DNA from 2 places in the Nocardia sp. NPDC057353 genome. Region 2 is predicted to be linked to the other one. Evidence: riboswitches for the same ligand, from Rfam matches in the RefSeq annotation. Region 2 holds a riboswitch; the other holds the start of a gene.
The links. Region 2 has a riboswitch for cobalamin ahead of ACFUUZ_RS19890 (short-chain fatty acyl-CoA regulator family protein). Riboswitches for the same ligand answer to the same signal wherever they lie in the genome.

Region 1 (15,179 bases), on a different contig from region 2:
GCCAGCACCTGGGCCAGCGCGAGCCGGGCCCGCTCCCCGCCGGAGAACTCGAACGGGAAGCGGCGCAGCATGGCGTCGAGCCCGGCCGGGTCGAGCTCGAAGGCGACGGTGGCCAGGATCTCCGCGATCCGCGCCCGGCGCGCGCGGCGGTCGCGGGCCTCGGGGTGGTGCAGCGCGACCAGCTCGCCGAGCGCGGCGCCGATCCGGCGCGCCGGGTTCAGGGTGGCGGCGGCGTGCTGCGGCAGGTACCCGACCCGGACTCCCGCCGCGACCCGGATCTCCCCGGTGATCGCGACCCCGGGCGGCACGGCGCCCGCCACCGCCGCGGCGATGGTGGTCTTGCCCGCACCGGAGGGGCCGAAGAGCGTGACGATCCGCCCGGCGGGCACGGCGAACCCGATATCGGCCAGCAGCACCGTGTTTCCCGCGCTCGCCGTCAGGCCGCGCACCGTGACCAGCGGCTCAGCCACGGCGGCTCCGCTCGGCCAGGCGCAGCGCGACGGTGCGCGGGTCGGTCAGCAGGTCGTCGGCGAGCAGGTTGATGCCGACCACGAGCAGCACGATCAGCCCGGCGGGCAGCGCGACCGCCAACGGGGCGGTGGTCAGCGCGTCCTTGTTGGCGGCGACGGCGACCGCCCAGTCCGGTGCGGTGGTGTCGAAGCCGAGGCCGAGGAAGTTGGCCGAGGCGAGGAAGTAGACGGCGGCGGTGAAGCGCAGCGCGATATCGGCGGCGAGCGGGCGGGCCAGTTCGCGGACGGCGTAGCGGCCGTAGCGGTACCTGGCCGGTTGCCCCTGCATGCGCAGCGCCGCCATCACCGGCCCGCGTACCACCGAGCGCGCGGCCATCCGCACGAAGCGGGCGCTCGGCGCCACCAGGGCGAGCGCGATGGCGCCCGCGACCGCCACCGGCGCGCCCTCGGTGCGCAGCGCCGCGACCATGATGAGCAGCAGCGAGGGCAGGCAGAGCAGGACGTCGATCGGGCGCATGAGCAGGTCGTCCACCCAGCGCCGCCCGGTGGCGGCCGCGGTGACGCCGATGAGGAAGCCCGCCAGGTAGGCGATGAGCACCGTCGCCGCCGCGACCAGCAGGAAGGTGCGGCCGCCGGTGAGCGCGGTGGCGAGGACGTCGCGGCCGAGCCGGTCGGTCCCGAACGGGGACCACTCCGACGGCCCGAACGGCGCCTGCCTGGCCCGCGGCGCCGACGCCGCGAGCACCGGTCCGACCAGCGCGAAGAACACCGGGATCGCGAGGCACGCAACGGCGATTGCCCGCCGGAACGACGACCTCACTCCCCCACCCCGTCCGCCGAGCACGGCACCATGCGCTGCCCGGCCAGGTCGATCAGCAGGTTGATGCCGATGGCAATGGTCCCGGTGACGGCGACGATGGCGAGGATCACCGGCTCGTCCCGGTTGCCGATGGCCCCGATCAGCTCGGAGGCGATCCCGGGCACCACGAACACCGCCTCGACGATGAGCACCCCGGAGAGCAGCCCGTCCCCGGTGCGGCCGAGCTCCTGCATCGCGGGCGCCAGCGCGTTCGGCGCGATGTGCCGGAGCAGCAGCGAGCGGCGGCGCACGCCGAGCCTGCGCGCCTGCGCGATGTACGGCTGCTCCAGCACGTCGACCACCCCGGCCCGCACTAGCCGGACCAGCGGCGCCGCCACCCGCGCCACGATCACCGCGAGCGGAAGCACCAGGTACTCCGGCCGCCGCAGCACGGTCTCCAGGTCGGCGCCGATGAAGGTCGCGGGCAGCAGCCCGAGATCCAGGGCGAGCCAGCCGACCAGCAGCACCGCGAGTACGAAATCGGGCACCGAGTCCACCGCGATGCTCACCGTCGTCACCGCCCGGTCCAGCCACGAGCCGGGGTGCAGCCCCGCCGCGAACCCGGCCAGCACCACCAGCGGCAGCAGCAGCGCCAGCGCGAGCACGGCGAGCAGCCCGGAGACGAGCAGCGGCCCGGCGATCAGCTCCGCGACCGGCTCGCCATTGGCGTACGAGGTGCCGAAGTCGCCGGTCGCCGCGTTCCCGAGCCAGTCGAGGAAGCGCTGCGCGGGCGCGATGTCGAGCCCGAGCAGCTCCCGGTTGGCGGCCCGCTGCTCGGCGCCGAAGACGTCGCTGTTCTGCACGTCGGCGGCGTCGCCCGGCATGAGCAGCGCGAGCCCGAACACCAGCACCAGCAGGATGCCGAGCTGCGCCACCCCGATCCCGGTGCGGCGCAGCAGGAACCGCGCGAACGGCCGCTCAGCGGATCGCGACCACGACACGGTCGTCGCCGTACTGCCAGACCGTCCCGGCCTCCGCGAACCCTGCCTCGCGGGCGAAGGCCAGGTAGTCGTGCGCGGTGGGCTTGTCGTGCACGGTGTGCTCGAACCCGCCCGCGCGCAGCCGCACCAGCTCGGCCAGCTCCGGCGCCGCCTCGACCGCGGCCCACCAGGCCTGCCAGTCCTCGGCGGCGGCGGCGCCGGTGCGCCCGGCCCGACGCCTGGTCACGGCCCTGGCGAGCGCGTCGAGCCGCGGCCCCTCCTCTCCCTCGTAGAGGTGGTCGCCGTCGAGGAAGAGCCCGCCCGGCTCCAGCGCCTTCGCGCAGACCGCGATGAGCTGCCGCAGCGGCTCCCGGTTCATCCAGTGCAGCGCGGTGGTGCTGACGAAGGCGTCCGGCGCGCGGTCCAGCTCGAGCCGCTCGAACCAGTCCGGCTGCCGCAGGTCGGCGGCGACCGCGCGGAAGCGCTCCGCGGGCAGGGTGCGCTCGGCGAGCGCGAGCAGCAGCGGGTCGGCGTCCACCCCGACGACCGTCGATTCCGGGAAGCGGTCGAGCAGCCGGGCCGCGAGCGTGCCCGGCCCGACCCCGAGGTCGACGATCAGCGGGTCCAGCCTGCCGACCAGCTCGGCCACGACGTCGCCGAGCACCTCGAAGCGCTGCTCCCGGTCCGGCATGTAGTGCTCCTGCTGCCGGTCCCAGCGCCGCACCCAGTACTCGGCGCGCTCGGCGCTCAATGCGGCGGCGCTCACGCGGTCACCCCGTCGAAGCGGGCCCAGGCGTGCGAGTTCGGCACCGTGGCCGGGGTGTTCCCGAACCCGGCGCGCGCGGCGCTGATCCACGGTGTCTCGGCGAAGAACACGAATCCTCCTCGGTCGTGCAGTATCTCGTGCATGGAGCGGTAGAGCGCGGCCCTGGCATCGGCGGTGGCGGTGGTCTGCGCCCTGGCGTAGAGCGCGTCGAACTCCGGGTCGGCCCAGCGGGTGCGGTTCTGCGGCGCGCCGGTGATCAGCCGGGACGCGAAATGGTTCGGGATCGGCAACGGGCCGGACTGGCCCATGGTGAGCGCGCCGGTCTCCAGCGCGTCGGTGTAGTAGCTGTCCTTGGAGCCGATCACCACGTTCACCCGCACCCCCGCGGCGGCCGCCTGCTCGGCGAAGAGCCGGGCCGCCTCGACGAAGCCGTTCGCCACCGGCGCGGTGAACAGGTCGAAGGAGAGGTCGCGGACCCCGGCCCGCGCCAGCAGGCGACCGGCCTCGTCCGGGTCGTAGGGGTGCGCGGGCAGCTCGGCGGAGTACTGGAAGCCGCGGCCGAACACGTCGGTGCCCGGCTCGCCCATCCCCTCCAGCGCGACCTTCACCAGCTCGGCGCGGTCGACCAGGCGCATGAGCGCGCGCCGCACGTCCGGCTTGTCGAAGGGCGGGCGGTCGGTCTTCATGGCGAAGAACAGGATTCCGCTGCCGGGGGTGGTCTGCACGGTGACGTCGTCGCGCCCGGCCAGTGCCCGGCTCGCCACCGGGTTCAGGTTGTCCGCGAAGTCGATCTCGCCGCCGCGCAGCGCGTTCAGCCTGGCGTCCGGCTCGGCGCTGACGATCCGCAGCTCGCCGACGGCGGGGGCGCCGTCCCAGTACTGCTCGTTGGCGGTGGCGACGAAGGTGCGGCCCGGCTCGAACTCGCGGAAGACGAAGGGCCCGGTGCCGACCGGCCGCGCGAAGTCGACCGCGCCGTTCTTGACGATCTTGGTGCCGTACCCGGCGAGCGCGATCGGGAAGTCGAACGACGGCTGCCGCAGCACCAGCTCGACGGTGCGCGGGTCCACCGCGCGGGAGAGCCCGAGATCGACCGGGGCCAGCGAGGTGGCCGCGACGAAGGGGCGGCGCTGGGCGGGCCCGAGCACCCTGGCGATGGTGTACAGCACGTCGTCGGCGCCGAAGGCGGTGCCGTCGTGCCAGCGCGCCTCGCGCAGCGCGATCCGCCACCGGGTGCCGTCCGCGTTCGGCTCGGCCGCGAGCGCCAGCCGCGGGATCGGCGTCATGGTCTCGTCGACCTCGAAGAGCCCGTCGTAGACCGCCTTCATCCTGGCCTCGTCGACGAAGAGCGTGTTCACCCCCGGATCGATGCCCTCGCCCGCGCCGGAGCCCTGGAAGGCCGCGGTGAAGGTGCCGGTGTCCACCGCGGGGCGGGAGCTGCCGCACCCCGCCGCGAACGCGCCTGCCGCGGCGGCGGTTCCGAGCAGGAATGCCCGACGCCCGAATCCCATGACCCGACTCCCTTCGCGTGCGGCGCACGCGAAGGGGCAGCAGCGAACGCGCCGCGGCCCGATGGAGAGGACGGCGCATCCGGCGCCGACCATATCCGCGTGGCCGCGACCGTTTCCGATACAGCGACCCGCGGGTATCTGGCTTCGGCTCGGACGAGCCTCACAGTTGCGGGACAGCCCCGGAATCACACCGGTCTTCCCCGCGGGACACCGACATCATAAGCACGGCCGAAACCGGATGTCCGGTTCGCCGGGTCAGGCTGCGGGCGCCTGCAGGATGCCGAGCACCCGCTTGGCGGCGGCGTTGAACCGGCCCAGGTTCACCGTCGGCGCGCTGGTGACCACCAGCAGCAGCGTGGAGCTGAGCGGGAAGACCCCGACGCAGCCGCGGTCGGCCTCGAAGACCGCGGACTGCAGCCTGCCCTGGGTCACCAGGCTGGTGAAGTGGTCCCCGATGCCGATGGCGGCGGCGGCCATGGCCGAGCTGCGCATGGCGATCGAATCGCCGTGCGTCATCTGCCCCGAGACGTCGTCGGCCGCGACCACCAGCCCGTCCCGGCTGGTCATGACGGCGTGCTCGACGTCGGGGATCTCCTCGCAGGCGCGCTGCAGCAGCATCCCGACGGCACGCGGGTCGCCGAGGGCGATCTCGTGCCGGTCGAACGCCCGGCTCACAGCCGGATCGCCTGCTCGATCCGGCGCAGCTGGTGGCGGGCCAGCGCCAGGTTGCCGCGCGACTTGTCCAGCGCCAGGTAGAGGAAGAGCTCCTCGCCGTCGTTCCGGACCAGCGGCATGATCAGGTGGTACTGCGCGTTGAGGGTGACCAGGATGTCCTGGACGTTGTCCCCGAGCTGCAGCGCCTCGACCGCGCGCAGCTTGGCCCGCAGCACCTCGGTGTTCAGCGCGCCCGCCATGTCCAGGTCGAAGAGTTGATTGCCGCCCTGCTTCCCCAGCAGCATCCCGCTGCGCATGTCCACGAGGGCGATGCCGATGGCGCCGTCCACGCTCATGCCGTCCCGCAGTGCGTCGTCGAGCTTCATATCTGGTGCACTCCTGAATCCCTGCGCGGACGTCATCTCGGGTCGCCTGCGGTGGGACAGTCTCGGTACCGCCCGGAGGGCACGCTCGTCATTCATCATGGCTATGAACGCGCCTCCAAGCGGGCGTCATGTTTTGTGGCGAAAACTCAGAAAACCGGTCGGTTCTCATGAGCAGCGACAGCTTAGCAACGACCTTCGGGTTGGTCGATACTTCAAAAACTTGACTTATGGTCTGAAATAAGTCCTTTTAAATAGGACGAAGCCCGCAATTCCGGGGTGATCCCACAGCGGTGCCAACGCGCCTACCTGGGAGTTCATCCACGCAGGTCAGCACGCTTTCCGGATTTGCGAAGACAGTGAACGGCGGCGCTAAACGTGATGCCGATCACAAAAATCGACCATACAGCATGCAATTCCTGCGACGCCGCAGGAAATTAACTGGTCGAGTGCCCAGGGACTGTGATCAGCGGCGCAATACTCGGCGGCTGCCAGCCCAGCGCGGGCGCGACCAGCTCGACCGCGTCGTGCAGGATCTGCTCGTACTCGGCGCGGTGGAACTCGTAGGGCAATTCCAGGCGCAGCTCGGTGGTCTCGGCGAGCACCGGGTCGGCGTGCAGCCGCTGCACGATCTCCGCGGCGGGGCCGACCAGGTCGGGGGCGAAGAGCACGCGGCGCTCGCCCTGCGGGGCGAGGGTGCGCTCGCGCCTGGACTCGGCGTAGCGGCGGTACCGCTCGCGGGTGGCGCGGTCGGCGCCGTCGGTGGGGACGATGACCCGGCCGACGGCGACCCGGCCCGGCCGCGCCGGGTCGATCCGCTCCCGGTAGGCGGCGATGAGCGCCAGCTGGCTCGCGCCGAAGTCGTCGCTCTGCTCGCCGAGCACGATATTGCCGGTGAGCAGGTTCAGCCCGCGCTCGCCCGCCCAGCGCACCGAGCGGCCGCTGGAGCCGCCGTACCAGAGCCGGTCGATCAGCCCGGGGCTGTGCGGTTGCAGCCGGGGGCGCTGCGTGTTGCCCGGCGAGTGGATGACGGTGTCGGGGCCGCCCAGGTACCCGCCGCGCAGGTTCTCGACCAGCCGCTCGATCCTGGTGTAGGAGAGGTCGTAGGAGCGCCAGTCGCCGTCGAAGACCAGGTCGCCCATGAGCTCGGCGTGCGGCGGGGTGCCCGCGCTGAACCCGGGCTGCAACCGGCCGCGGGAGAGCACGTCGGCCAGCGCCAGGTCCTCGGCCAGCCGGAACGGGCTCTCGTAGCCGATGGGAATGACCGCGGAGCCCAGCTCGATCCGGGTCGTGCGCTGCGCCGCCGCGGCCAGGAAGACCGCCGCCGAGCCGACGCCGTGCTCCAGGTGCCGCTGCCGGATCCAGCCGCCGTCGAAGCCGAGCCGCTCGCCGTACTCGAAGAGCCGGAGCGTGTCCGCCAGCCCGGTGTACGGGTCGTCGTCGGCGAAGTTGCCCGGGGTGAGGAAGGCGAGAGTGGTGACGCTGGTCGGCACCCTGCCAGGAAACCCGCGCGAGCACCGCGCCGCCACCGTTGCGTTCAGCCGGATTCGATCGTCCGGCGGTGCATCCGGCCGCTCGCCCGGGTGGTCACCCTGACACCGGCCGCCCGGTGTCAGCCGCGGGGCGGAGGACGGCGGTGGGATCGTCCGCCGAATGGTGGATGCCGGAAGGGCGCGCCGGGCCTAGGATTCAGAGCAAACGACCGGCACGCGAACAGCAGGAGCGATCAGTGGACGCCGACACATCCCGCGACGAGCTCGACCGCACGGTGGACGCCGCCGCCGCGGGCGACGGCGCGGCGCTGCGCCGGCTGCTCGACCGGGTGCGCCCGCTGGTCACCCGCTACTGCCGGGCCCGGCTGGAGGCGGGCGCCGCCGACACCGTCGCCACCGGCGTCTGCGCCGAGCTGCTCACCGCGCTCCCCCGCTTCCGCGAGTCCGGCGGCTCCTTCCTCGCCTTCGCGTACCGGATGACCTCGCGCGCCGTCGCCGACGCGGTGCGCCGCCGGGGCGCGCGCAGCCAGGAGCCACTGGCGAACCTCCCGGAGAAGCAGCGCGAGGTGCTGGTGCTGCGGCTGGTGCTCGGGCTCTCCGCGGATCAGACCGCCAGCGCGCTGCACACCACCACCGGCGCGATCCGGGTCACCCAGCACGAGGCGCTGGACGCGCTGCGCAGCACGCTCGCCGCCGCCTGAGCCGGATCAGCGCCGCTCCCACGGGATCTGCTCGCAGCGGGCGGGGGCGGCGGCCGAGGGATGGGCTCAGCGGGAACCGAACTCGGGGGGCTCGAAGGAGCGGACCGGGGGCGGTTCGCCCGCGAACTTCTCCACCTGGACCAGGCAGCTGTTCGGCGACGGCCCCTGGGCCAGCGGGCTGGTGCCGATGTCGGGGGTGACGGCGTTCGGGTTGCCGTGCCGTTCCAGGCCGAGTTCGTCGTCCGGGTCGAACCAGGCGCCGGTGGCGATCTGGGCGACGCCGGGGAGCAGGGCGTCGGAGACCACGACCCCGGCCAGGAAGGCACCGCGGTCATTGAAGACGCGGACCAGGTCGCCCGCGCGCAGGCCGCGGGCGGCGGCGTCGGCGGGGTGCAGGCGCAGCGCTTCGCGGTCGGCGATCTTGGCGTCCCGGCTGGTCGGGCCGTTGTCGAGTTGGCTGTGCAGCCGGGTGGCGGGCTGGTTGGAGAGCAGGTGCAGCGGGAAGCGTTCGGCGCGTGGGTCGCCGAGCCACTCGCGGTCCGGGTACCAGGCGGGGTGGCCGAGCAGGTCGCCCCCGGCGGCGACGGCCCGCGAGTAGATCTCGATCCGGCCCGAGGGGGTGCGCAGCGGGTGCCGCTCGGGGTCGGCGCGGAAGCGTTCCAGGTCGTGTTCGCGCTCGGGGAGCTGCGGGCGCAGGTCCAGCGGCGGGCCCGCACGGAAGTCGCGGTAGGCGGGGAGCTCGATTCCCGCCGCGGCGGCGTCGGAGCGGGTCGTCTCCCAGGTGTGCTCGACCCACTCGGCGGTGCTGCGCCCGGCGGTGAAGGCGGCGCCGAAGCCGAGCCGCTCGGCCAGCGCGGCGAAGACGGCGTGGTCGTCGCGGGCCGCACCGTAGGGCTCGAAGACCGGGTGCATGGGGGTGAGCCAGTGGTCGCTGCTGCTGCCCGCGAAATCTTCGCGCTCCAGCGCGGTGGTGACCGGGAAGACGATGTCGGCGTGTCTGGCGGTGGCGGTCCAGCTGTGCTCGTTCACGATGACCGTGCCGGGGCGGGTCCAGGCGCGGCGCAGCCGGTTCAGGTCCTGGTGGTGGTGGAAGGGGTTGCCGCCCGCCCAGTAGACGAGGTCGATCTCCGGGTAGACGTGGTCGGCGCCGTTGTAGCGGTACCGCTGCCCCGGGCGCTCCAGCAGCTCGGTGATCCGCGAGACCGGGACGGTGTCCGGCACCGGGTTCGGCCCCTGCGGGACGGTGCCGATCGGGAAGGGCGGCACCCGGCGCTGCAGCGTGGTCCCCTTGCCGACCCCCGACCCCATCTGCACGCCGCCGCCGGGCAGCCCGATGTACCCCAGCGCGGCGGCCAGCGCCCAGGCCGCCCAGTACGGCTGCTCGCCGTGGCGGGCGCGCTGCACTGCGTAGGAGAGCCCGATCAGGCTGCGGCCCGCGGCGAGTCTGCGGGCCAGTGCGCGGATCTCGGCGGCGGGGACGCCGGAGAGCTCGGCCGCCCACTCCGGGGTCTTGGGCACCCCGTCGGCGCCGCGGACGTAGCGCGCGAACTCGTCGAAGCCGGTGGTGTAGCGGGCCAGGAAATCGTCGTCCTGCAACCCTTCGGCGAGCACCGTGTGCACCAGCGCCAGCAGCACCGGCACGTCGGCGTTCGGGCGGCAGGGCAGCCAGCGGGCGCCGACGGCGGCGTCCACATCGTCCCGGATCGGCCCGACGTGCACGATCTCCACCCCGGCGGCACCGAGTTCGGCCAGGTGCCCGCGGTCGTCGTGCGCGCCGAGCCCGCCGGGGTTGACCTGGGTGTTGCGGCTCGGCGCGCCACCGAAGAGCACCAGGCAGCGGCAGTGCTCGGCCACCTCGGCGGTGGTCGGCGCCTGCTTGCCCGCGTAGTAGGCGTTCAGCCCGATGATGTGCGGCACCACCACCTCGGCGGCGGCGAAGGAGTAGGTGTCGACCGAAGCGGTGTACCCGCCCGCCAGCCCGAGGAAGCGGTGCAGCTGGCCGGGCGCGTGGTGGAAGCGGCCCGCGCTGGCCCAGCCGTACGAGCCGCCGTAGATCGCGCGGTTGCCGTGCGCGGCGATGGTCCCGCGCAGCGCGGCGGCGGCGAGGTCGAGCGCCTCGTCCCACCCGACCTCGACGAACGGCTCGCGGCCGCGGCCCGCGCGGTCCCGGTCGCGCAGGTAGCCGCGCCGGACCGCGGGGCGGGCGATCCTGACCCCCGGGTCCCGCGCGGCGGCCAGCGACCGGCCGATCGGCGACGGGGCCGGGTCGGAGTCCGCGGGGCGGACCGCGATCCCGCCGTCCGGCGCTGGTCCGACCAGGTAGTTTCCCCAGTGCGTCGCGGTCAGTCGCGGTTCCGGCATCTGCTCCCCCCTCTGGTTCCAGCGAAACCTCGAGGTTACCGGCGCTCGGAATCGGACCGGGCCGACTGGGCCCCGGGCGATGCCGGGCCGCACCGACTGCGCACTGCGGAGGCCGCATCCGACTGCTCGCTGCCGATCCGCGCAGCGTGCGAGGTGTGTGCCCGCTACTCGATCCGCACCGGCACGTGCGTCCAGCCCGCGACGCTCGTCTCCCGCGACCGGCGCAGCCCTGCTCGGTCCACGGCGAACGACGGCATGGCGTCGAGCATGGCGTCCAGCCCGATCCGCCCCTCCAGCCGGGCCAGCGCGGCGCCGAGGCAGCGGTGGATGCCGTAGCCGAAGCCGAGGTTGTTGCCGCTGAACGGGCGGGTGATGTCGAAGCGCTCGGCGTCCGGCAGCGAGCGCGGGTCCCTGGTGGCGGCGGCGAGCAGCATGAGCACCGGGCGGTGCGCCGGGATCGTGCGGCCGTGCAGCGTGACGTCGCGCCGGGTGTAGCGCACGTCGTACTGCACCGGCCCCTCGTACCGCAGCACCTCCTCGAAGGCGCCTGCCAGCAGCGAGCGGTCCGCGCGCAGCGCCCGCCACTGCTCGGGGTGCTCGCCGAAGAGCACCGCCGCGCTGCCGAGCAGCTTGGCCACGGTCTCCGCGCCCGCCCCCGCGAGCAGCGAGATGAAGCCGAGGATCTCGCGGTCGGTGAGCCGAGTGGCGCCGCCCTCCTCGCGCTCCACTTCGACCTCGATCAACCTGCTGATCATGTCCTCCCGCGGCCGCGCCCTGCGCTCGGCGATCAGCGCGGCGTAATACCCCGTGCTGGCCTCCGCGGCCGCCCGCCCCGCCGCGCTCATCCCCATCTGCCCCGGCTCGCGCTCCAGCGGCGTCGCCAGCCACTGCCGCAGCTGCTGCCGATCCGCCTGCGGCACACCGAGCATGGTGGTGATCACCTCGATCGGGAAGAGGTTCGAGTACTCCGCGACCACGTCGAACCGCGCACTGCGCAGCCGGTCGGCGAAGGCGCGCACGGTCTCCCGGATCATCGGCTCCAGCCCGGCGATGGCACGCGGGGTGAAGACCGCGCTCACCAGCTTGCGCATCCTGGTGTGCTGCGGGGGATCCATCATGATGATCATGGGAATCCGCTGCTCCGGTGGCTCCGGGGCGAGCACCTGCTCCAGGGTCACCCCGCGGCCCGAGGAGAAGGTGTCGAAGTCCTTCATTCCGGGGACCACATCGGCGTAGCGGGAGAGCGCCCAGAAGCCGTAGCGGGCGCTGTGGTACACCGGCGCTTCGTCGCGCAACCGGCGGTAGACGGCCTGCGGGTCGTCGTGGAATGCGGCGGAGAAGGGATCGAATTCGATGGCGTCGTCGGCGACGAGCGAGTGATTCATGGCGTGCCTCTTGTCTGTCCGGCCGCTGCCAGGATTACACTTCTTACAGATTACGTAAAGGTTGTAAAGTGCCCTCGATTTCCTCCGCCGACCACGGAACCCGCACCCGCATCCTCCGGGCAACCTTCGAGGTGCTCGGGCGCAAGGGGTACGGCAAGCTGAGCCTCTCCGATGTGGCCGCGCAGGCGAAGGTCTCGCGACCGACGCTGTACCGGTTCTTCGCCTCCAAGGCCGAGCTGCTCGCCGCGTTCGGGGCATACGAGACGGCCAATATCGAGGCGGGGCTGCGTGCCGTCACCGACGGACTGGAAGGCCCCGCCCGGCTCGACGCGGTGCTGCGGTACATGGTGGAGCACCAGGCGTCGTACTCGCTGAGCCGCCTGGTCGACATCGAGCCGGACTACGTGCTGGTACAGCTCGAGCGGGTGATCCCGATCATGCGGAGGTTGCTGGAACCGGTGGTGACGCAGGGTGATCCGCGGATCGTCGCGGGAACGGTGGTGCGGGTCGCGGTCGCGCACTACCTGGTGGGCGGGGACGATCGGGCCGAGTTCCTGGCACAGCTGCGGCAGGCGGCGGGAATCGGCGCGCCCTGAACCCTCCTATCGCGCCATCGAAAGCGGGAATGCAGCGGCTCCGCGCCGCCCGCGGTTCACCCGCCGCTGGTCGAATGGGGTGGCATCGTCCGCGAGGAAGGAAGAGGCCATGACCAGCACCGATACGCACGCCGATGAGACCGTCGGCAAGCGCGTCACCGAGTTGACCACGATCTTCGAGCGGGGGCTGACCGAGAATCTCGGAGTCGGCGCGTCGCTGGGGATCCGGCTGGAGGCGGCGGGCGAGGGGTACACCCGCTACTACCTCGACCCCAACCCGGCGACGATCAACGCCATGTTCACGGTGCACGGCGGCGTGCTCGCCACGCTCATGGACACCGCCATGGGGAGCGCGGTCTTCACCAGGCTCGGCGACGGCGTCGCGTACACCACGCTGGAGCTCAAGCTGAACTTCATCCGGTCGGTGACGCTGGACGGGTCGCGGCTGACCTGCGCGGCGAACGCCGTGCACATCGGCCGCCGCACCGCGACCGCGGAGGGCAGGATCACCGACGCCGCGGGCAAGCTGATCGCGCACGGCAGCACCACCATCCTGGTGCTCCAGCCGGAGCAGTGACCGCGCGACGGCCCCCGCCCAGGGGGGCGGGGGCCGTCGGGTTCTCAGGCCACGGTGCGGCACTCGTCGATGAAGCGCACCAGCTCGCCGAGGCGGTCCGACTTCGCGTCCACCGCGCGGTCGATCACCTTGATCAGGTGCTCGTACGCCTCGGTGTGGTCGTAGGAGGCCACGTCGGCGATCTGCAGCGCCCAGCGCCAGTAGCCGCGCATCGTGTCCGCCAGCGGCATGCGGAAATGGGCGATGACGTCGCGCAGCGGGTCGACCACGTCGTCGCCGTGCACCCGCAGGTAGCGGCCGACCACGTCGGCCATGAAGCTGAAGTGCCGCGCCTCGTCGCGGGCCAGCCTGCCGAGCACGGCGGTGAGCACCGGTTCGGCGACCACGTCGCGCAGGTGCTGGTAGTACATCTGCGTCGCCTTCTCCTGCACCAGGGCGTAGGCGAAGAACTGCACCGGGTGGTCGTAGGGCAGGTCGAACGGCTTGCGCCCCTCGATGGCGAGTTCGTCGCGCAGGGCGCCGCGCTCGGCGATGCCCGCGGCGTCCTGGTAGCGGGCCAGCGCCCTGGCGTGCGTGTCCTCCTCCAGCGCCCAGCGCACGGTGAAGTGGTAGAGCTCGCGGTTGTGCGTGAAGGTGGCGAGGTCGACGGTGTCGTCCACCGGGAAGTGCCGGTGGTAGACGTCGAAGTAGCCGGGCAGGTGGTCCTCGATCAGGGTGACGAAGCGGACGGCGGAGCGCTGCCCGTCGGTGAGCCGGTCGGCGTCGGCGCGCGCCCAGTCGAAGGCGGTCTCCACGTCCCAGGCGCGGGCGGCGGGCGAGGCCGCGAGGAAGCCGTCCACCGCGGCCGCGACCTCGGTCACCGGAATGAGCCCGCTCACCGGGAGTTCCTACAGGTCAGCGCGTAGTGCTTGGTGGTGTAGCCCCAGCCGGCATTGGCGATCCCGAGGTAGTGGCGCAGTTGCTCGGCGAGGCCGGGGCGGTGTGCGTCGATGCGCTCGGCGGCGGCGTCCACGTTCGCGATCCAGTCCTCGATGGTGCGGTGGTAGTGCGCGGTGAGGTCGTCGACGGCGACGATCGAGAAGCCGGCGTTCTCGGCGGCGGCCAGCAGGTCGGAGAGCGGGCGCAGGTCGCCCCAGCCGAAGATGTCCTCCCGGACGAACTCGGTGCCCGCCCTGGTGTCGAAGGCGTTGCGCGCGGCGGCGTTCCGGAAGCAGCTCTCCGAGACGTACAGCGAGCCGCCGCGTTTCAGCACCGACCTGGCCCGGCGGAAGACGGCGTCCAGGTCCGGCATGTGCACGATCGAGCCGAGCAGCGTCACCGCGTCGAAGCTCCTCGCGGGCAGCTCCAGCTGCTCGAAGTGGCCGACCCGGGTGTGCACCCGGTCGGCCACCCCGCGCGCGGCGGCCTGCTCGGCGATGTAGCCGTGCTGGCGCGGCGCCGGGCTGATCCCCGTCGTCTCGCAGCCGAACTCCTGCGCCATGAACAGGATCAGCGACCCCCACCCGCAGCCGACGTCGAGCAGCCGCTCGCCGCCGGTGAGGCCGAGCCGGTTCGCCACGAACCGCAGCTTGCGGCGCTGCGCCTGCTCGAGCGTGTCACCCTCCGACTCGTACAGCGCCGAGCTGTACTTGCGCAGCGGGTCCAGGAACTGCCCGAAGATGTCCGGGTCGAGGTCGTAGTGCTGATTGGTGTCGGCGGTCACGGTCACGCTGTGTCCATCCGGCGTGCGCGAGGGCCCCCCGTGGTGACGCTCCGCTACCGCCTGCGGGCCTGACTCGCTCACGCCGCTTCCTCACGCAGGGCGCGGTCCACCACGGTTACCACGTCGTTCAGGCTGGAGAGGCCGAAGACCTCCTCGTCCTCCATCTCGATGTCGAAGGCGCGCTCGATCTTGGCGACCATGCGCAGCACCCGCACCGAGTCCACCCCCTCCATGCCGCGCAGGTCGGCCTCGGGGCGCAGCCCGGCGGCGGGGATGCCGGTCTCGGCGGTGGCGATCTCGGTGACGGTGCGCAGGATGTCGGCGGTGCTGGTCATGGTTGAACTCCATTCGCGAGGGCATGGGCGAGCAGGGCGACCTCGTCGTCGCCGAGGGTGAGCTGGTGCCGCACATCGGCCAGCTCGAAGGGCTGGTAACCGGCGGTCGAGATGGCGCAGAGCGCGCCGTCGGCGTCCCGCACCTCGGCCGCGGCCCGGATCGGGCGGCCCGGCGGGGTGTCGGCGAGCGACGCCACGCAGTGGTAGTCGCGGTCGACCAGCAGCGGGGTGAGGAAGCGGGTGCGCTGGCTGACGGTGAAGGCCGGGTGCTGCCTGGCGAGCACGATGAGGTTGCCCATGAGTTCGTCGGCGATCACCCCGATCAGCCCGCCGTGCACCACCCCCGGGTAGGACTCGTAGGCGCGGCCGAGCCGGAAGTCGGTGCGCAGCCCCTCCGGGTCGGGGGTGAAGCGCAGCCGCAGCCCGCGGTCGTTGTGCGGGGAGCAGCCGAAGCACTGGTAGTCCGGGA
Region 2 (15,179 bases):
CAGGTCGTTCTCGTCGCGATGCAGCCGGGCGGCGAGCGCGACCCGCACGGCGCCGGTCAGCTGCTCGGCGAGCCGGAGCTGGCCCGCGCGGACGTCGGGCTCGGCGGCTACCAGCCGCATGCGGGAGCGGATCTTGGCCTCGTCGGTGGTCAGGAAGGCGCCCGCCAGGGGGAGCGCGGCCGCGCGCACCTGCTCGATCAGCTCTTCCGGGGCGACCGGCTCCGGATCGGCGGTGGCGAGAAGATCGAGGATCTGAGGGTCGTAGTCGTCCCAGACGACGAGCATCTCCTTGGTGCCGAAGTAGCGGTAGACGGTGCTGGCGGAGGTGCCCACCGCGGCGGCGATGCGCTCGATCGGGACGCTGCGGTACCCGTCGCGCTCGAACAGCTCCAGCGCGACGTCCTGGATCTCGTGCATCGCCTGCACCCTCCTGCGTTCGGCGAGCGATGGCCTGCGCGCATTCGGGGAGTCCGTCATCGGCCCATCCAATCACGGTCGCGCGCACCGGCCGACCGGGTTACAGTGTCGTTCATTATGAAAGTGACTGTCAATCCGAAACCGAGTGTCAGCGCGACCGTCGAGCCGCCGCCCCGGCTCACGCTGCTCGGGCGGTGGGGTCGGGCGATGGCCAGGCACCGGTGGCTGGTGCTCGGGGTGTGGGTGGTCCTCGCGCTCGCGGGCGGCATCGCCTACCCGAGCCTGGAGCAGCGGCTGCAGGCGCCGGACCTCACGGTGGACGACAGCGAGGCCACCGTGGCGGGCGATCTGATCGGCGAGCACTTCGCCGCGCTCGGGGTCGAGCAGAACGTCATCGTCTTCAGCTCCGCGCAGCGCACCGTCGACGACCCCGAATACCGGGCCGCGGTCGACGGCGCGCTGGCGACCGCTAGCGCCAGCGCGGATGTGCGGGTGTTAACCCGGCCCTACGAGCAGGCCGAGCAGGTATCCGCAGACCGGCGCTCGGCCTTCGCCGTCATCGGCATCGACGGCGACATGAGCGCCCGCGCCGAGGTGGCCGAGCGGCTGCAGCGCGACCTCGCGGGCATCGGCGGCGGCGAGATCACCGTCGAGACCACGGGGTTCTCCGCGGTCCAGAACGACATCATCGCCGTCGAGAAGGCCGACACGGTGCGGGCCGAGCTGGTCGGCGTTCCGATCGCGCTGGTGCTGCTGCTCCTGGCCACCAGCGCGTTCGTGGCCGCGCTGGTTCCGGTCGCCATGGCGGGCGCGGGCGTGCTGCTCTCCCTGGGCATGCTGTACCTCTGTTCGGCCGCGATCCCGGTCGATCCGCTGATGATCTCGGTGGCGACCATGATCGGCACCGGCGTCGGCATCGACTACGCCCTGATCGTGGTGAGCCGCTTCCGGGAGGAGCTGGCCGGTGCCGAACCAGAGCGCGCGGTGGCGATCGCGCTGGAGACGGCGGGCAAGACCGTGGTCGCCTCCGGGGTGATCGTCCTGGTCGCGCTCTGCTCGCTCATCGTCGTGCCCGCGGGCATCTTCCGCGGCACCGCGCTGAGCGTGACCGCGGCGCTGGTCAGCAGCGTGCTGGTGGCGCTGACGCTGCTCCCCGCCCTGCTGGCGGCGCTCGGCCCCCGCATCGACCGGGGACGGCTGCGGCGCACCGCGGTCGACCGCACCGAGGAGCGCTGGAGCCGCTGGGCGCGCGCGGTGATGCGCAAGCCGGTCCTGGCGGGCACCGCGGCGCTGCTGCTGCTCGGGCTGTGCGCGTGGCCGCTGACCACCATCCGCTACGGCAACGACACCGGCGTCTCGCAGATCCAGAGCACGCCGTCCGGGCACGCCGCGCAGGTTCTCACCGACGAGTTCGGGCCGGGGCTGTTGGCGCCGATCCAACTCGCCGCGGTCGGCAAGGGCGGCGGGCCGCTCGCCGCGCAGGCGGTGACGGCGCTGGACGCGCTGGCCGCCGAGACCGGCCGGGACGAGCGCGTCGCCTCGGTGCTCCCGGTGCGGGCCGGGGGAGCGCTGCTGCTCTCGGTCGTCCCCAGCGTGGCGACCGACTCCACGGAGGCGGCGGAGCTGGTCCGCGAGCTGCGGGGGCGGGCCGGTGCGATCGGCGAGTCCACCTACTCGATCGTGGCCGTCGGCGGGACCACCGCCGCCTTCGTCGAGCTCTCCGACCTCATTACCGGCCGGTTCGCGCTCGTCGTCGCCTGCGTGCTCGCGTTCTCGTTCGTGCTGCTGGTGGCGGTGTTCCGCAGCGTCCTGCTGCCGATCAAGGCGATCGCGATGAACCTCGCCGTCACCGCGGCCGCGCTCGGGCTGACCGTCGCGGTCTTCCAGTGGGGCCACGGCGAGCAGGTGCTGGACTTCACCGGACGCGGCTACATCCAGGCATTCCTGCCCGCGACGGTCTTCGTCGTGCTGTTCGGGCTCTCGATGGACTACGAGGTCTTCCTCATCCGCAGGATCCGGGAGCACTGGCTCGGCTCCGATCGCTCCGACCGCGCCAACGACGAGGCCGTGGTCGCGGGCATCGCGCGAACCGCGCGGGCGATCACCGTCGCCGCCGCCATCATGGTCGTGGTCTTCGGCGCCTTCGCCACCGCGCGGGTGCTGGAGATCAAACAGCTCGGGTTCGCGCTGGCGGTCGCCATCGCGCTGGACGCGGTGGTCGTGCGCATGCTGCTGGTTCCGGCCTTCATGAAACTCCTCGGCCGGTGGAACTGGTGGCTGCCGCGGCTCCGGAGCTGAGGGCGGGCCTGCTTTCGTTTTTCGTCGATGTGGAGGAGGGTGGAGGGGACCGACGGCACCACCCGCGGCTGTTCCCGCAGGACAGCTCGATGACGGGAAGCGAATGCGGCTCGGAAGGGAGCCCGCGTCATGCAGTTCGCCAGCACCGACCGCGCCGTGATCGAGGCCTTCATGGCCGAGACCTACGCCGGGACCAGGTTCGGCACCGCCTCCGGTGCCGGAGCGGACCCGACCTCGGTCGCGCGGATCCGGCTCGGCCCCGCGGTCAGCCTGGACCGGCTGACCTTCGGCTCCGCCATGTCCTACGCCGTCGACCCCGGCGACACCTGGCGGGTGTGCGCGGTGCGGCGCGGGCGGGTCGTGCGCACCGACCCCGCCGGTGACCTGACCGCCGAGCCGCCCGGCGAGCTCGCCGGGCTCACCGAACCCGGCGCCGGGACCTCACGGGCCACCGGCTACGACATCCTCGTCGTCGACCCGGCCATCCTGCCCCGCGCGCCCGGCCCCGAGCGTGGCAGGCCGTCCGCGCGCGACTTCACCCGCCGCCCCGGCCCCGCCGAGAGCGCCGGGCTCACCGCGGTCATCGAGCACGTCCACGCCTGCGCCGCCGCGGGCACCCTGACCTCACCCGCGGTGGCCGCGGCGCTGGCCCGCTACGTCGCCGCCACCGTCGCCGATGCCTTCCCCCTCGGCCCGGTCGACAGCGACCCGGAGCTCTCGGAGACCCTGCGGCGGGCGATCGCCTTCCTGGAACGACACACCCGCGAGGACGTCTCGATCGCGCAGGTGGCCGCGGCGGCGTTCGTCAGCCCGCGCGCGGTGCAGCTGGCCTTCCACGCCCAGCTCGACACTACCCCGCTGGCCTACCTGCGCGGGCTGCGCCTGGCCGGCGCGCACGACCAGCTGCGCCGCGCCGCGTCCGGTGACCGCCAGACCGTCACCTCCGTCGCCAGGGACTGGGGCTTCGGCAACCCCGGCCGCTTCGCGATCGCCTACCGCGCCGAGTACGGCCACGGCCCGAGCGCGACCCTGCAGAACTGAACCGGCGCTAGGCGGTGCGCAGGGGAGCCGCGAGCTCGACCACGGTCCCGCCGTCGCCGACGGTGATCCGCGACTCGGGCACGAGGGCGCCGATCAGCGCCAGCCCCCGTCCGCGATTCGTGGCACCTGCCGCGGGTGTCTTCCACTGCCCGTGGTCGGTGACGGTCACCCGGACCATGTCCCGCTGCACCCGCGCTTCGAGCAGGATGGGCCGCCGGTCCCCGCGATGCCCGTGCTCGACGGCGTTGGTGCACGCCTCGATGGCGGCGAGCAGCAGGTCGTAGGCGTGGCGGGGGTCGGTGAGGACGCCGGCCAGCCAGTCGCGCAGCCTGGTGCGGACCCCGGCCAGCTCTTCCGCCGCGGCGGGAAATTCCTGTCGCAGGGCAACGGGGGTATCGCCGGTAGCGTTCATCGCCTGACCTTCCGGACCGCACCGCGGGTGTGCGGGGGTCGTACCCGACCGTAGTCGGTCCACACCCGGCCGGATACTGCTTCGTCCGCGGTGCGAAATTCGACCGGTCCTGAACCGGCACTCGCCGAAGCGATCTCTCCACAGCCCACGCACTGCGTATACACACCGGAGCATCCCCCGCCGTAGGCTGAACCATCGTGGACTACCTCGGATCGATCCGAAATCCCGTGCATGACGGACTTTTCCTGGTGCTGTGTGATGCGGGGGCGCGGTTCGGTGGCTGGGATGTCCACGGTGACGAACTCGCCGCCGAGGGCAGCGCGCAACTGGTGCTCGACGGGTTGCGGGTCTACGTCGAGGAAGCCCACGGTGACGGTCGGCACGAGGTGCGGCGCGGCGATGACGGGACCCTCTGGGTCTCGCCACCGGTCGAGCCGGGTATCCGCCCGATTCCGGAGGGCGGCCTCGAACACGAGCCACGGACCGAAACCGTTCCGATGGGGCTCGTCGATGTGCCGAGCGGAACGCTGGTCCTCGCCCTCGCCTACCCGCCGCTCAACATGACGACCGACGGCGACCATGCGGGCGTTACGCATGGCGAAGGCGAACGCCTCGACGTCGTGGTCGGGCCCGGCGTCCTGGTGGTCACCCGCGAGCGCACCGCCGCGGGCCAGACGGTAGCTCTGCGTTTCCAGCCGCCACCCGGTGCCTGAACGATCTCTCGTAAGCCGCAGGCCGGACTCGGCACGGGCAGCTCGAGCTTCATCCGGCCCCCGACTGTCCGTGCGCTGCGGAGCTGCGCCGGTCCCGCGGTCGGTGGTCAGCGGGCCCGCTGCAGGGGCAGCCCTTCCTCGCGCCAGGCCGCGAGCCCACCGGCGAGGCTGTAGGCCTCGAACCCGGAGCGGCGGGTCAGCGCCGCGAAGTGCCGGGACACCCGCCCCACGGGGCAGACGAAGACCAGCGGTCTGGTCCGGCAGAACGGCAGCTGATCCGGGGGTGTGTCGAGCAGGACGTCGTCGCGCACGTTGATCGAGCCGGGGATGTGGGCGACCCGGTAGGCCATGGCTCCGCGGGTGTCGACCACGGTCGCGCGCCGGGTGCGGTCGAGTTCATCGAGTGCTTCCGGGCCGAGCTGCGGGACGGCGGCCAGTTCGGCCGGGTGTGGCGGGGCCGGGCGGGCCGGGTCGTCGAACAGCTCGGGGCGCCGGGCCCGCAGGTAGGACAGGTAGGGCTCGAGGCGGTCGCAGACGATCACGACCGCGACCAGGTCCGGGTCGTCGGGGCCGAGCGCCGCGGCGGCCGGGCGCAGGACGTCGAGCGCGGCGGCGTAGGCGGCGCCGGAGGTGGGGCCCGCCAGCACGCCGTAGCGGCGCGCCAGCAGCAGGGTGGCGTCGACCGCGTGCTCGGCGCCGACGGTGACGATGCGGTGGTAGAAGTCGGGCTGGAAGAGCCCGACGTCCCACATCTCGGTCTCGGAGCGGATGCCGGGGATGAAGTCGTCGCGGGTGGAGACCACCCCGACGGTGCGCAGCCGCGGGTTGTGTTCGCGCAGCGCGGTCGCGGTGCCGCGGGTGGAGCCGGTGGTGCCGAGCCCGCCGACGAGGTAGTCGACCCGCTCGATGCCCACCGCGGCGAGCGCGGAGCGGATCTCGGACCCGGTGCCCCGGTAGTGGGCCTCGACATTGCGCTCGTTGGTGTACTGGGAGGCGTGGTGCCAGGCGCCGGGTTCCCGGGTCATGGTGGCGGCGATGACCGAGGACACGTCGTCGGGCGCGGTGGGATCGGGGCACTCCGAGAGCCCGGGCAGCTCGACGATCTCGGTGCCGAGCAGGCGCAGCATGTCGCGGACCTCGCCGACCTTGATCCGGTTGGTGACCGCCCGCAGCCCGACGCCGTCCAGCGACCCCAGCACCCGCATGGCCTTGGCGGTATTGCCGCTGGACGCCTCGAGCAGGGTGCGGCCCTCGGCCCGGAGCCCGGGCAGTTCGTCGCGGAGCATCGCCAACGCGGCGCGGTCCTTGACCGAGCCGAACGGGTTGTGGGACTCCAGCTTCGCGTAGAACCGCAGCCGCGCGATGCCGTGCACGGCGGGGTCGAGCCGCAACAGCGGAGTGTTGCCGATCAGCTCGGTGATGCTGTCGTGCGGGCGCACGATCCCTCCTGGGCGGGACGGTGGTCGGCGTCGGGGACGACGGTGAACCCGCCGGGTCCGCGCCTGACCGCGAAGGTCGGGGGCAGTGGGTGCCCGGCGGCGGTGGCCGCGGACAGGTCCGAGTGGTATCCGGCGGTGTTGGGGAACACCAGCAGATCGCCGGGCCGCGGCCGGAAGGGCAGCCGGACGGCGCGGGTGCTGACCATGTCGCGCTCCAGGCACAGCCGCCCGGCGAGGAATGCCGCGACCGGTTCGGGCGGGCGCGGTGCGGCGTCGCCCGCCAGCAGCAGTGGGTCGACGAGGCTCTCCTGGTCGGCGGGGGTCACCTGGTCGCGGCTGATGTCGAGGTTCGCCAGGACGGACCCGTCCGGCAGGTCCCTGGTGAATTCGATGCGGGCGAGGGTGATCCCGGCGTGGTCGGTGAGCGACTTCCCCGGCTCCAGCCAGAGCTCGAGCAGGTTGTCGGTGAGGATCGCGGCCACCGAGCGCCCCTGCCCCGGTACCTCGGCGTCGAGCAGTGCGCCGAGCGCCGTCGCGGGGGCGACGGTGTTGGCGTACTTGTGGAACACCGGGGTGCCGGTGACCGCACCGGCCTCCACCCGGTAGCCGAAGGTGGCGCCCGACCAGGCCAGCGGCCGCCCGTGGCCGAGCAGCGACTCGCGCAGGGCGCGGGTGTAGGCGTCGTAGCTGCCGGGATCGGCGGCGAAGACCTGGCGCAGCCCGCCGCCGATATCGAGCACGGTGGGCGAGAGGCCGCGTGCCCACGCCGCCTCGAACAGCGGCAGGCACGCCGCGATCGCCCGCACCCGATCCCGCTGCTCGGCGGTGTCGAGATGGAAGGAGAAGCCGCGCAGCGCGATCCGGTCGCGGAAGGCCGCCAGCCGGTCCAGCACGGCGGGGATCGCGGCGAGCGCGATCCCGAACCGGCTGGCGGCTGTGCCGGGAAACCCGCTGATGCGCAGCAGAATCGGCACCGGCCCGCCCGCCGCGGCGGCCAGCTGCTCGACCTCCCAGACATTGTCGGCATTGACCGTGACCCCCTCGGCGAGCAGCCGCCGCAGGAATCGCTCGCCCTTGGGGCCGGTGGCCTCGATGCGGGCCGGGGCGAAGCCGGCGCGCAGCGCGCTGTCCAGCTCGCCGGGCGAGGCGACGTCGATGGCGAGCCCGGCGCGCTCGGCCTCCCGCGCGAACGCGGCGCTGCGATTGACTTTGTGCGCGTACCAGATTCGGTGGCTGAGGTCGCGCTGCTCGAGCACCGCGGTCAGCGCGGCGGCATTGGCCGCGAAGACCGCGGGGAAGACCAGATGCAGCGGCGTGGGGTGGCCTGCGGCGAGCGGCCTCGCGGACTCGAGGAACTCGCGCACCAGCGGATCGAGCAGCGCGGGGACCGGAGGTGGGATCATCCGCGGCCTTCCCCGCCCACGGACGCCACCGCACCCGCGTGCGGGGTCGGGTTGTACCCGCTGTCGCGCAGCGCCTCGAAGGCGCGGTCCCGGTTGCGCGTGCTGCGGAACTCCGCCCGCACGATCTTGCGGTCCAGGTCGACGTCGTGCACCGCGATGTCCATCGCGGTGAGGACCGCGGTGATGGTGCGCACGCAGTGTTTGCAGTTCATGTCCGGCACCGCGAAGACCGATTCCGGTGCGCCGTCGCTCTCCTCGCCCGCGGCGGCGAGCGGCACGAGTTCGCAGCGCTGGACCGCGTCGGCGAACGCCGCGACGAACCGCTCGACCACCAGCGGCAGCAGCGTGCTCGCCGCGGCCGGACACGCGGGCTGCTCGCCCGGGGCGAGCAGGGCGTACTGCCGGGAGATGAGGTCGAGTTCGTCGTGGTACCTGGCGATGGCCGCCTCGGTGCCGAGCCCTTCCTCGGTGCGCGCGCGGTGCATGACCGCGTGCGCCTCGGCGATCGTGGCCTCCTTCATGACGCGCAGCGTTGCCAGCGTGCCGGGGGTGTAGCGCAGCCGCCCGTCTAGGTCGGCGGTCAGCTCGACCGGGGCCATGCCGCGCCGGTGGGTGGAGGCCTGCAACTCCCAGAACCAACGGGTCGCGACCGCGACAAAGATGCCCGACCCGCGCAGCGCGAGCGCGAATCGCGCGGGGTCGCGGTGCCCGACGCGGTGCGCCAGCAGCGCGTGCTGGGTCAGGGCCCGCGCGGCGGCCTCCAACCCGACCCGGAAGACCTCGAGCGGTTCGTGGTCGGTGGTGGTGCCCGCCAGCACCGAGCGCGCGGCTCCGTCGAGACGTCCTGCGCGCTCGGCGAATCCGGCGTCCGCGCGGAGCCCGTTCCACAGGGCGAGGAAGGCGGTACGGGCCGCGATGGGCACGACCGGGCCGAGGCCGTCGCTGTGGAAGTGTCCGGTATTGGCCACCCCTTCCTCGTCGAGCCAGCTCACCCGGTGCGTGGCCGAGGTGACCTGCTCGGGCGGGCAGGGCCGCATGAAGCGCTCCAGATACAACCGCTGGGACAGCGTGAGGTGGCTGCCCGGCTCGAATCGCAGGGCGGTGGCACGGTATTCGATCCGGCTGTGCGTGCGGGGTGCGACCTGGGCGAAGGGGGCGGGTCCGGCGAGTTCGCGCAGAATCCGGGCTACGGCCCTGCGGTCGTATCGGGCAGCGCCATCGGTGTCCACGGGACCTCCTCGCGCCTGTCGGGCGCACCGCCCGGGCGGGGGTTGCCGAACGGCGTTCTCGGTTACGGCGGCGGACCGGCGCGCAGCCGATCCGACCTTCCACGATACCGATCCGCTACTGCCTCGGCATGCCATTGCGGGCGCCGGTCCTGTTCGCGCCGTGCGCTTTCCGTGCCGCGGTCTGCGCGCCGCGCCAGAACTCGACCGGTGTCTCGCGGGCGCGCGCCACCCGGGTGCGGATGGTGCCCACCGGGCAGCCGGTGGCCGCTCACCGTCACCGGCCCGGCCGGCGTGCGGTACCAGACCGCGGCCGTGGTCTCGGGCACGCAGGTTCCGGTCCCGCTCACCCCTGTCGCAACCCGCCGCGAACAGGGCATATGCTGAACGCCGCAGCTGGTTCGTCCCGAACCACCACGGTGGGCGCGGGGCGTCGAAGCCCACCGCCAGGCCTCTTCGGCCGGGTGGCGGGCGAGAGGGAACCCGGTGGGAATCCGGGACTGTCCCGCAGCGGTGAGCGGGAACGACCGCCGTCATCAGCACTGGACCCTCGGGTCCGGGAAGCGACGGCGTGGTAGGAAATGCCTGGGTTCGCCCCAGGTCGGCCCCTCGGGGGCCGGTGCCCGCGAGTCCGAAGACCTGCCCGCTGTGCCGGACACGCCGTGTCCGGCGGCCGTCGCCTCGTGGACCGGGCGCTACGCCGACCTGCCACGCATCCGGCTGTCCGGGTGCGTCGTCGTCGTGCGCGCCGCGGCGGGTGTCGGCCTCGAACCGGAAAGCCGGGTGTCGAGGAAGGGTGCCGGTGGTGGAGAAGCTGTATGCCGGGGGACGGCTGCGGGCGTTGCGGGAGCAGCGCGGGCTCTCCCAGTCCGGGCTGGCCAAGGCGCTGGCGTTGTCGGTGAGCTATGTCAATCAGCTGGAGAACGATCAGCGGCCGCTGACGGTGCCGGTGCTCATGCGGCTGACCTCGACCTTCGACCTGGAGGTCGGGTTCTTCGCCCCGGAGACCGACGCGCGGCTGCTCGCGGATCTGGCGGCGGTGTTCGCCGAGGATTCCGAGGCGGCCACGGTGACCAGCGGCGAGCTCGATGATCTGCTGTCCCGGGTGCCGACCGCGGCGCGGCTGCTGATCAGCCAGCATCGGCGGCTGCGCGCCGCCACCGGGCAGATCGAGCAGCTCACCGCGGGCATCGACGCGCCGCCGAGCGATACCCGCACCGCCATGCCGTACGAGGACGTCCGCGACTACTTCTACGACCGCCGCAACCACATCCCCGCGCTCGACACCGCGGCCGAGGAGCTGTTCACCCGAGGCCGGTTCACCCTGGGCGGGCTGGATCTGCAGCTGGCGCGGCTGCTGCGCGAGGAGCACGATGTCGCGGTCCGGATCCGTTCGGAGGACCCGGTGCGGCCCGGGCCGAAACGGGTCTTCGACCCGCACTCGCGCACCTTGATTCTGGCTCGGCGCCTCACTCCCGGACAGCGGGCCTTCCAGGTGGCGACGCAGCTGGCGTTCCTGACCCAGTCCGCCGTGCTCGAGGAGTTGCTCGCCGACACCGCCGGGTTGCCGGGGGAGTCGCGCCGGTTGCTGCGGATCGGGCTGGCCAACTACTTCGCCGGGGCGCTGATCCTGCCCTACGGCCCGTTCCTGCGCGCTGCCGAGGCGTTGCGCTACGACATCGATCTGCTCTCGGCGCAGTTCGAGGTCGGGTTCGAAACGGTGTGCCACCGGCTCTCGACACTGCAGCGGCGCGGGCAGCGCGGGGTGCCGTTCTTCTTCGTCCGCACCGACCGGGCGGGCAATATCTCCAAGCGGCAGTCCGCCACGGCGTTCCACTTCTCCCGGGTGGGTGGATCGTGCCCGCTGTGGGTGGTGCACGACGCCTTCTCCACGCCGGGGCGGATCCGAACCCAGATCGCCGAGATGCCGGATGGGCGCGCGTACCTGTGGCTGGCGCGCACCACGGGGGAGAGCAACCCCGGCTACCTGGCACCGGCGCGGGACTTCGCGGTCGGGCTCGGCTGCGACCTCACCTTCGCCGACAAGCTCGTCTACTCCCACGGCCTGCCGATCACCGATCGCGCGGCCGCGGTGCCGATCGGGGCAGGCTGCCGGGTGTGTGAGCGCACGGCGTGCGCGCAGCGTGCCTTCCCGCAGATCGGGCGCCCGCTGGCCGCGGATGAGAACCGTCCGGCCAACACCCCGTACGCCCCTGCGGCATCGACCGGATCCAGCTGAGCGCAGCGAGATTCAGTGCCGCGCGAGCAGCGGGGCCGACGTGGCGACGGCAGCGGCCATCCGCACGGCCTGCACGGTGGGAGCGACATCGTGGGTGCGGATCACCGCCGCACCTCGGTCACGACGTCGTCGTAGTGCGGGGCGCTCGAATTGCCCGCCGTCGAGGAAGGAATCCGGTGTGACATTCAGGATTCCCATGATCCGGGTATTCATTTTCGAGCAGAGATCCTTCCGCCGAATTCCCGTGGCACGTGGCAGCACTGTGGAGCCGGGGGTTCGCCCACCCTATCGCGACGGGGGACCGTTCTTCGATGTCGGCCGGATCCCCCTCTGCCGCAGGCGGGTCCGCGTAGCCGGGGCTGCCCTTCCGCAATTTCCACAGATTTGCAGGGTTGCTTCCACAAAATTCGCCGGATGCGACGGATTTCCCCGCTGCCACCCCGGCTGTAGCGTGCGAAACAAGCGAAATTCCCTCGACGACCCGGAGGCATCGGCCTGTGAAGAATCATCTCGTTCGCACCCACCGTTCCGCGGCGGACTTCCCCCGCGAGCAGCACCTGGCGTGGCGGATCGCGGAGGTGGCCGCCGACCCGGTCGAGGTCGCCCCGGAGACCGAGGAGATGATCGTCAACCGGATCATCGACAACGCGGCCGTGGCAGCCGCGTCGCTGACCCGGCGCCCGGTTTCCAACGCCCGCGCCCAGGCGCTGGCGCACCCCTACGAGCCCGGCTCGACCGTGTTCGGTGTCGGCGGCCGCTTCTCCCCGGACTGGGCGGCTTGGGCCAACGGGGTGGCGGTGCGCGAGCTCGACTTCCACGACACCTTCCTGGCGGCCGAGTACTCGCACCCCGGTGACAACATCCCGCCGATCCTGGCCGTCGCCCAGCATGCGGGCCGGACCGGGCGCGAGCTGATCCGCGGCCTGGCGACCGGTTACGAGATCCAGGTGGATCTGGTGCGCGCGATCTGCCTGCACGAACACAAGATCGATCACGTCGCGCACCTGGGTCCGTCGGCGGCCGCCGGGATCGGCACCCTGCTCGGGCTGGACACCGCCACCATCTACCAGGCGATCGGGCAGGCGCTGCACACCACGACGGCGACCAGGCAGTCCCGCAAGGGCGAGATCTCCAGCTGGAAGGCGTACGCCCCGGCCTTCGCGGGCAAGATGGCGGTCGAGGCGGTGGACCGGGCGCTGCGTGGCGAAGGGGCGCCGTCACCGATCTGGGAGGGCGAGGACGGCGTCATCGCTTGGCTGCTCGGCGGTCCGGACGCCGAGTACTCGGTGCCGCTGCCCGGCCCCGGCGAGCCCAAGCGCGGCATCCTGGACACCTACACCAAGGAGCACTCGGCCGAGTACCAGTCGCAGGCGCCGATCGACCTGGCGCGGCGGATGCGAGAGCGGATCGGCGACCTGGACCAGATCGCCTCGATCGTGCTGCACACCAGCCATCACACGCACGTGGTGATCGGCACCGGCTCCGGCGACCCGCAGAAGTTCGACCCCACCGCCTCGCGCGAGACCCTCGACCACTCGGTGCCCTATATCTTCGCGGTCGCGCTGGAGGACGGCACCTGGCACCACGAGCACTCCTACACCCCCGAGCGGGCGCAGCGGCCATCGACCGTGGACCTGTGGCACAAGATCTCGACCGCCGAGGATCCGGAGTGGACCCGCCGCTACCACTCGACCGACCCGGCGGAGAAGGCGTTCGGCGCCCGCGCCGAGGTCACGCTGAAGAGCGGCGAGGTGATCACCGACGAGCTGGCGGTCGCCGACGCGCACCCGCTCGGCGCCAGGCCCTTCGCCCGCGAGCAGTACATCGCCAAGTTCCGCACCCTCGCCGAGGGTGTGGTCGAGCCCACCGAGCAGGATCGCTTCCTGGAGGTGGCCCAGCGCGCGGGCGAGCTGTCCGCGGGTGAGCTGTCGGAACTCACCGTCACCGCCTCGGCGGATGTGCTCGCCCGCGCGCCGCGCTCGCCGAAGGGGCTGTTCTGATGACGGGGCTGCTCGCGGCGACCACCTCGGCGGCCGACAAGCGGATCGCCTTCCGCACCGGGCTGACCTCGGGGAAGATCCAGCGGATCCCCGGCGCCTTCAATCCGCTGGTCGCCAAGCTGATCCAGGAGATCGGGTTCGAGGGCGTCTACGTCTCCGGCGCGGTGCTCTCCGCGGATCTGGGGCTGCCCGATATCGGGCTCACCACGCTCACCGAGGTAGCCGGCCGTGGGCAGCAGATCGCCCGGGTGACCGACCTGCCGGTGCTCATCGACGCCGACACCGGCTTCGGCGAGCCCATGAGCGCGGCCCGCACGGTCACCGTGCTCGAAGATGCCGGGATCGCCGGGCTGCACCTGGAGGACCAGGTCAACCCGAAACGCTGCGGGCACCTGGACGGCAAGGCCGTGGTGCCGGTCGAGGACATGCTGCGCAGGCTGACCGCCGCGATCTCCGCGCGCCGGGACCCCAACTTCTTGATCTGCGCGCGCACCGACGCCGCGGGCATCGAGGGCATCGACGCCGCCATCGACCGGGTCGAGGCCTATGCCGACGCCGGTGCGGACCTGATCTTCACCGAGGCGCTCTCCACGCCTGCCGATTTCGAGAAGTTCCGGGCCGCGGTGGACGTTCCCCTGCTGGCGAATATGACCGAGTTCGGTAAATCGGAGCTGCTCTCCGCCGGGGTGCTGGAGAAGATCGGCTACAACGCCGTGATCTACCCGGTGACCACGCTGCGGCTGGCCATGTTCGCCGCCGAGCAGGGACTCCGCGAAATCTTCGCCGAGGGCACGCAGTCCGGGCTGTTGGACCGCATGCAGCATCGCTCGCGGCTCTACGAACTGCTGCAGTACGAGCGCTACAACGAATTCGACTCCGACATCGTCAATTTCTCGCTCGGAAGGAACCAGTGATGCCGGATATCTACAAGGGTCTGGCAGGCGTCGTCGTCGACACCACCGCGATCTCCAAGGTGGTGCCCGAAACGAACTCGCTGACCTACCGCGGCTACGCCGTGCAGGACCTGGCCGCCCACTGCTCCTTCGAAGAGGTCGCCTACCTGCTCTGGAACGGCGAACTGCCCGGCAATGCCGAGCTGGAGCGCTTTCAGCAGCAGGAGCGGGCGTCGCGCCGGGCGGACCGCTCGCTGCTCTCGCTGGTGGCGAAGATGCCCGACACCTGCCACCCGATGGACGTGGTGCGCACCGCGATCAGCTACCTCGGTGCCGAAGATCCCGACGCCGAGGACAACTCGCCGCGCGCGAACCGGGCCAAGGCGCTGCGCATGTTCGCCGTGCTGCCCACCATCGTCGCCGCCGACCACCGGCGCCGCCACGGTCAGGACCCGATCGCTCCGCATTCGCACCTGGGTTACGCGGAGAACTTCCTGCACATGTGCTTCGGAAAGGTCCCCTCCCGGGAGCTGGTGCAGGCGTTCGAGGTCTCGCTGATCCTCTACGCCGAGCACAGTTTCAATGCCTCCACCTTCGCCGCGCGGGTGGTCACCTCGACGCTGTCGGACATCTACAGCGCGGTCACCGCCGGGATCGGCGCTCTGAAGGGCCCGCTGCACGGCGGCGCCAACGAGGCCGTCATGCACCACATGCTGGAGATCGATGATCCGGCGCTGGCCGAGGAGTGGCTGCGGGCCAAGCTCGCGAAGAAGGAAAAGGTCATGGGCTTCGGCCACCGGGTCTATAAGAACGGTGATTCCCGCGTGCCGACCATGAAGCAGGCTTTCCTGGATATCGCCGCCGCCACCGACGGGCAGAAATGGGTGCGGATGTACGACATCCTCGAGCGCACCATGGTCGACGCGACCGGGATCGAGCCGAATCTGGATTTCCCGACCGGCCCGGCGTACTACCTGCTCGGCTTCGATATCGAGGTCTTCACCCCGATCTTCGTCATGAGCCGGATCACCGGCTGGACCGCGCACATCATCGAACAGGGTGAATCCAATGCGCTCATCCGGCCGCTGAGCGAATACG

Region 1: another riboswitch for cobalamin. It lies ahead of ACFUUZ_RS07730 (ABC transporter substrate-binding protein); the one in region 2 lies ahead of ACFUUZ_RS19890 (short-chain fatty acyl-CoA regulator family protein).

The regions. Positions count from the first base shown of each region.
Region 1 covers NZ_JBHVAK010000010.1:116,384-131,562, reverse strand. Annotated here, with positions in the region: gene ACFUUZ_RS07750 (ABC transporter ATP-binding protein) at 1-470, opposite strand, end outside; gene ACFUUZ_RS07745 (ABC transporter permease) at 463-1,290, opposite strand; gene ACFUUZ_RS07740 (ABC transporter permease) at 1,287-2,270, opposite strand; gene ACFUUZ_RS07735 (class I SAM-dependent methyltransferase) at 2,248-3,015, opposite strand; gene ACFUUZ_RS07730 (ABC transporter substrate-binding protein) at 3,012-4,523, opposite strand; cobalamin riboswitch at 4,635-4,768, opposite strand; gene ACFUUZ_RS07725 (roadblock/LC7 domain-containing protein) at 4,779-5,198, opposite strand; gene ACFUUZ_RS07720 (hypothetical protein) at 5,195-5,563, opposite strand; gene ACFUUZ_RS07715 (LLM class flavin-dependent oxidoreductase) at 5,998-7,053, opposite strand; gene ACFUUZ_RS07710 (sigma factor) at 7,290-7,754, shown strand; gene ACFUUZ_RS07705 (molybdopterin-dependent oxidoreductase) at 7,821-10,115, opposite strand; gene ACFUUZ_RS07700 (cytochrome P450) at 10,280-11,500, opposite strand; gene ACFUUZ_RS07695 (TetR/AcrR family transcriptional regulator) at 11,569-12,096, shown strand; gene ACFUUZ_RS07690 (PaaI family thioesterase) at 12,206-12,673, shown strand; gene ACFUUZ_RS07685 (acyl-ACP desaturase) at 12,718-13,551, opposite strand; gene ACFUUZ_RS07680 (SAM-dependent methyltransferase) at 13,548-14,381, opposite strand; gene ACFUUZ_RS07675 (acyl carrier protein) at 14,453-14,710, opposite strand; gene ACFUUZ_RS07670 (PaaI family thioesterase) at 14,707-15,179, opposite strand, start outside.
Region 2 covers NZ_JBHVAK010000037.1:34,532-49,710, reverse strand. Annotated here, with positions in the region: gene ACFUUZ_RS19930 (TetR/AcrR family transcriptional regulator) at 1-477, opposite strand, end outside; gene ACFUUZ_RS19925 (MMPL family transporter) at 541-2,715, shown strand; gene ACFUUZ_RS19920 (helix-turn-helix transcriptional regulator) at 2,845-3,756, shown strand; gene ACFUUZ_RS19915 (ATP-binding protein) at 3,764-4,168, opposite strand; gene ACFUUZ_RS19910 (hypothetical protein) at 4,366-4,881, shown strand; gene ACFUUZ_RS19905 (pyridoxal-phosphate dependent enzyme) at 4,989-6,320, opposite strand; gene ACFUUZ_RS19900 (decarboxylase) at 6,290-7,723, opposite strand; gene ACFUUZ_RS19895 (heavy-metal-associated domain-containing protein) at 7,720-8,952, opposite strand; cobalamin riboswitch at 9,424-9,590, shown strand; gene ACFUUZ_RS19890 (short-chain fatty acyl-CoA regulator family protein) at 9,755-11,188, shown strand; gene prpD (2-methylcitrate dehydratase PrpD) at 11,686-13,188, shown strand; gene prpB (methylisocitrate lyase) at 13,188-14,102, shown strand; gene ACFUUZ_RS19875 (bifunctional 2-methylcitrate synthase/citrate synthase) at 14,102-15,179, shown strand, end outside.